2 regions of the Variovorax sp. J22R115 genome follow, and region 1 is predicted to be linked to the other one. Evidence: riboswitches for the same ligand, from Rfam matches in the RefSeq annotation. Region 1 holds a riboswitch; the other holds the start of a gene.
The links. A riboswitch is a leader RNA that binds a small molecule or an ion and turns the genes downstream of it on or off. The one in region 1 is predicted to bind S-adenosylhomocysteine.

Region 1 (2,195 bases):
AGACGAAACGCGGATCGCTGGTCGCGAGATCGCGCCCCGCGACCACGATCTGCCGCGTGGTCGTGAGGTGCTCTTCGCGCAGGCGGCCGCCTGCCGCGGCCAGCACGGGATGGTCGGGCGCCATCACGGCCACCATGGTGTCGCTCGCTACTTCCTGAAAGCCTTCGCGTCCGTCGAGGCTGGGCCGTTCGAACACCAGCGCCAGTTGGGCCCGCCCGCTGTGCAGCAGCGTCAGCGCATCGGCCTGCGGCGCGGCGAGTACTTCCACCTCCAACAACGGGTATTCCTGCGCCAGCGCGGCCAGCGGACCGCTCCAGGGCGCTGCGAGAAGCTCGGGCGCAATGGCGAGGGTGAGCCGGTTTTCCAGTCCTTGGGTGAGCGCGAGCGCCTGCACCTGAAGCTGCTTGAGCTGCGCCGCTAGTAAGCGCGCCTGCGGTTCCAGCGAGCGCGCAGCGGCTGTCGGCTGTGGCTCGCGACCGCTGCGGTCGAAGAGTTGCAAGGCGAGTTCGGCCTCGAGGTTGGCGATCGCCATGCTCACGGCCGAGGGCACCCGGCCCAAGGCGCGTGCGGCCGCTGAAAAAGAGCCATGGTCGATCACGGCAAGCAAAACCTCCACGTTGTCGCTGGAAAGGCTCATGGCGGCACCAACCTGTCAATTGAATTGATAGAAGATGACTTTATATATCAGCATGACAAACATAAAGTACGGCCCTCAGCAACCTCTCCGGGATTGATTTCATGCAAGGGCTCAAGCGCCGCGTCGTCTACATCACGCTCTACGAAGGCATCGCCATCGTCGCGGCAAGCGCAGGCCTGGCGGTGATGTCGGGCCAAGGGCTCGGTCACTCGGGTGTGCTGGCCGTCATCGCATCTGTCATCGCGGTGCTCTGGAACCTGAGCTTCAACGCCCTGTTCGAGCGCTGGGAATCCCGTCAGCCGGTGCGTGGCCGCAGCGTGAAGCGCCGGATCGCCCATGCCATCGGCTTCGAGGGCGGCCTCGTCGCCTTCCTCGTGCCGGTCTTCGCCTGGTGGCTGGACGTGAGCCTGTGGGAAGCGCTCGTGATGGATCTGGGGCTGGTCGTGTTCTTCCTGATCTACACCTTCGTCTTCAACTGGGCTTTCGACATGCTGTTCGGCCTGCCTCCATCGGCCACGGGCGCGGCGCAGCCGGCGTAAAATCCGCGGCTCCCAAGGAGCGTTGCAGCGCCGCCGTTCTCACCCGAGACGGCCGCGTCAGGCTTGGGCTTCCAGCCATTGGATTGCAACGACGCTCGCCTGATCCGACATTCCGCAGGTGAGCCCATGTCCTCCGATTCCTCTCCAGTCCTCGTTCCCCCGATGAAGCTGTCCGGCCTCGAGCCGGTGCGGATCGGCGAGGGCGCCCTGTTCGTCAACATCGGCGAGCGCACCAACGTCACCGGCTCCAAGGCCTTCGCGCGGATGATCCTCAACGGGCAGTTCGAGGAAGCGCTCGCGGTCGCGCGCCAGCAGGTCGAGAACGGCGCGCAGGTCATCGACATCAACATGGACGAGGCCATGCTCGACAGCAAGGCCGCGATGGTGCGCTTCCTGAACCTGATAGCGAGCGAGCCCGACATCGCGCGCGTGCCGATCATGGTCGACAGCTCCAAGTGGGAAGTGATCGAGGCCGGCCTGCGCTGCATCCAGGGCAAGGGCATCGTCAACTCGATCAGCATGAAGGAAGGCGAGGACCAGTTCCGCCACCATGCCCGGCTGCTGCGCCGCTACGGCGCGGCGGCGGTCGTCATGGCCTTCGACGAAAAGGGCCAGGCCGACACCTACGAACGCAAGATCGAGATCTGCGAACGGGCCTATCGCATCCTGGTCGACGAGATCGACTTTCCGCCCGAGGACATCATCTTCGATCCGAACATCTTCGCGATCGCCACCGGCATCGAGGAGCACAACAACTACGCGGTCGACTTCATCAACGCCACGCGCTGGATCAAGGAGAACCTGCCGGGCGCGAAGGTGTCGGGTGGCGTCTCGAACGTGAGCTTCAGCTTCCGCGGCAACGACCCGGTGCGCGAGGCGATCCACACCGTGTTCCTATACCACGCGATCAAGGCCGGCATGGACATGGGCATCGTCAACGCCGGGATGGTGGGCGTCTACGACGACCTCGAACCCGAGCTGCGCGAACGCGTCGAAGACGTGGTGCTGAACCGTCGCCC
Region 2 (2,195 bases), on a different contig from region 1:
CCATGTGCTCGTGGCGGATGACGTCACGGTTGCCGGTGGTGGTCACGAAGATGTCGGCCTTATCGGCGGCGTATTCCATCGTGACGACCTTGTAGCCTTCCATCGCGGCCTGCAGGGCGTTGATGGGGTCGATCTCGGTGACCCACACCTGGGCGCTCAGCGCGCGCAGCGCCTGGGCCGAACCCTTGCCCACGTCGCCGTAGCCGGCCACGCAGGCGACCTTGCCGGCGATCATCACGTCGGTGGCGCGCTTGATGCCGTCGACCAGCGATTCGCGGCAGCCGTAGAGGTTGTCGAACTTGCTCTTGGTGACCGAATCGTTCACGTTGATGGCGCGGAACAGCAGCGTACCCTTGGCGCTCATCTCGTTCAGGCGGTGAACTCCGGTGGTGGTCTCTTCGGTCACGCCGATGATCTCGGCCGACTTGCGGGTGTACCAGGTCGCGTCGACGGCCAGCTTGGCCTTGATCGCGGCGTAGAGGATGCGCTCTTCATCGCTGGTCGGGTTGGCGAGCACGCTCTGGTCCTTCTCGGCACGCTGGCCCAGGTGCATCAGGAGCGTGGCGTCGCCGCCGTCGTCCAGGATCATGTTCGGGCCTTCGCCGGCCGAGCCCTTCGCGCCGAAATCGAAGATGCGATGGGTGTAGTCCCAGTAGTCTTCCAGCGACTCGCCCTTGATCGCGAACACCGGCGTGCCGGCGGCAGCGATGGCGGCTGCGGCATGGTCCTGCGTCGAGAAGATGTTGCACGAGGCCCAGCGCACGGTGGCGCCCAGCGCTTGCAGGGTTTCGATCAGCACGGCGGTCTGGATCGTCATGTGCAGCGAGCCGGTGATGCGCGCGCCCTTGAGCGGCTGGCTCTTGGCGAATTCCTCGCGGATCGCCATCAGGCCGGGCATTTCGGTTTCGGCGATACGGATTTCCTTGCGGCCCCAGGCGGCGAGGGTCAGGTCGGCGATGGCCTGGTCGGCGGTGGAAACGGGGGATTTGAGAACAGCGCTCATGTTGGCTCCAAAGCAAGTTTGAAAGATGCCACTGCGTTCGGGGAAAGGACTCACCGCGAGAACAGCGGGTGAGCGTGGTTGCGATGGTGGTCCGAGCCTCACGCCTGTCGGCGCTGCAACGCTCCTCGGAACGGGGGATTTTAGCGCGTGCGGGCGGAGCCGTCGCAGCAGCATTGTTTCGATCGGCCTAGACTGCAACGCCCACCCCAGACCCACCCACCACGGCGTTACAACATGTTCAAAGCCAGAGTCCTTGCCACATCGTTCGTGATCGCGTCGGCGGTACTGCCGATGGCGGTCCCGGCGCAGACCCCGGCCGCTCCGGCCGCCGCCCAGAACGTGCGTGTGCGCGGTGTCATCGTGCACGTCGATGCGAAATCGCTGACCGTCAAGGACCGCAGCGGGGAAGTCGTGACCATGGTGCGCCCCGCCGACATGCGCGTCATCGAGGTGCTCCCGGTGACTGCGGCGGCCATCAAGCCCAACAGCTTCGTCGGCGCAGGCTCGATGCCGCAGCCCGACGGCACGCAGCGCGCGGTCGAAGTCCTGGTGTTTCCCGAATCCATGCGAGGCACCGGCGAAGGTTTTCGACCCTGGGACTACATGCCCAACGGCACGATGACCAACGCCACCGTCTCCAAACTGTCGGCGGCGCCGGCCGCGGTGCCGGGCGGCCAGAAGCTGGTGCTGAAGTACAAGGACGGCGAAAAGACCGTGATCGTTCCGCGCGGCACGCCGATCGTCACTTTCAAGCCCGGCAAGGACGACCAGTCGGCGCTGGTGGTCCCGGGCGCGAAGGTCGTCGTTACCGCGCAGATGAAAGACGGCCAGCCCACCGCTTCGAGCCTCCTGGTGGGCCGCAACGGATTCACCCCGCCCATGTGAGCACGAGGGTCGCCCTGGACGACCCAGGAGGGGCCAAAACGGTAAAATCGTGGGCTTTGCCTCCAGCAGCCCGCGCCCGTGAGCGCGCACCGCGTTCACCCCCATGACATTCGCCTCCGAAACCCGCCGCCGCCGCACCTTCGCGATCATTTCCCACCCTGACGCCGGTAAAACCACGCTGACGGAAAAACTGCTGCTGTTCTCAGGTGCGATCCAGATCGCCGGTTCGGTCAAGGCGCGCAAGGCCTCTCGCCATGCGACTTCCGACTGGATGGAAATCGAAAAGCAGCGCGGCATCTCGGTCGCC

Region 2: linked by a shared signal. The riboswitch ahead of ahcY (adenosylhomocysteinase) and the one ahead of metH (methionine synthase) in region 1 are both predicted to bind S-adenosylhomocysteine.

What each region holds. Positions count from the first base shown of each region.
Region 1 covers NZ_JASZYM010000021.1:29,228-31,422, reverse strand. The annotation lists gene QTI04_RS29120 (LysR family transcriptional regulator) at 1-637, opposite strand, end outside; gene QTI04_RS29115 (PACE efflux transporter) at 739-1,176, shown strand; S-adenosyl-L-homocysteine riboswitch at 1,185-1,280, shown strand; gene metH (methionine synthase) at 1,303-2,195, shown strand, end outside.
Region 2 covers NZ_JASZYM010000004.1:226,721-228,915, reverse strand. The annotation lists gene ahcY (adenosylhomocysteinase) at 1-1,003, opposite strand, end outside; S-adenosyl-L-homocysteine riboswitch at 1,067-1,136, opposite strand; gene QTI04_RS08675 (hypothetical protein) at 1,238-1,888, shown strand; gene QTI04_RS08670 (peptide chain release factor 3) at 1,992-2,195, shown strand, end outside.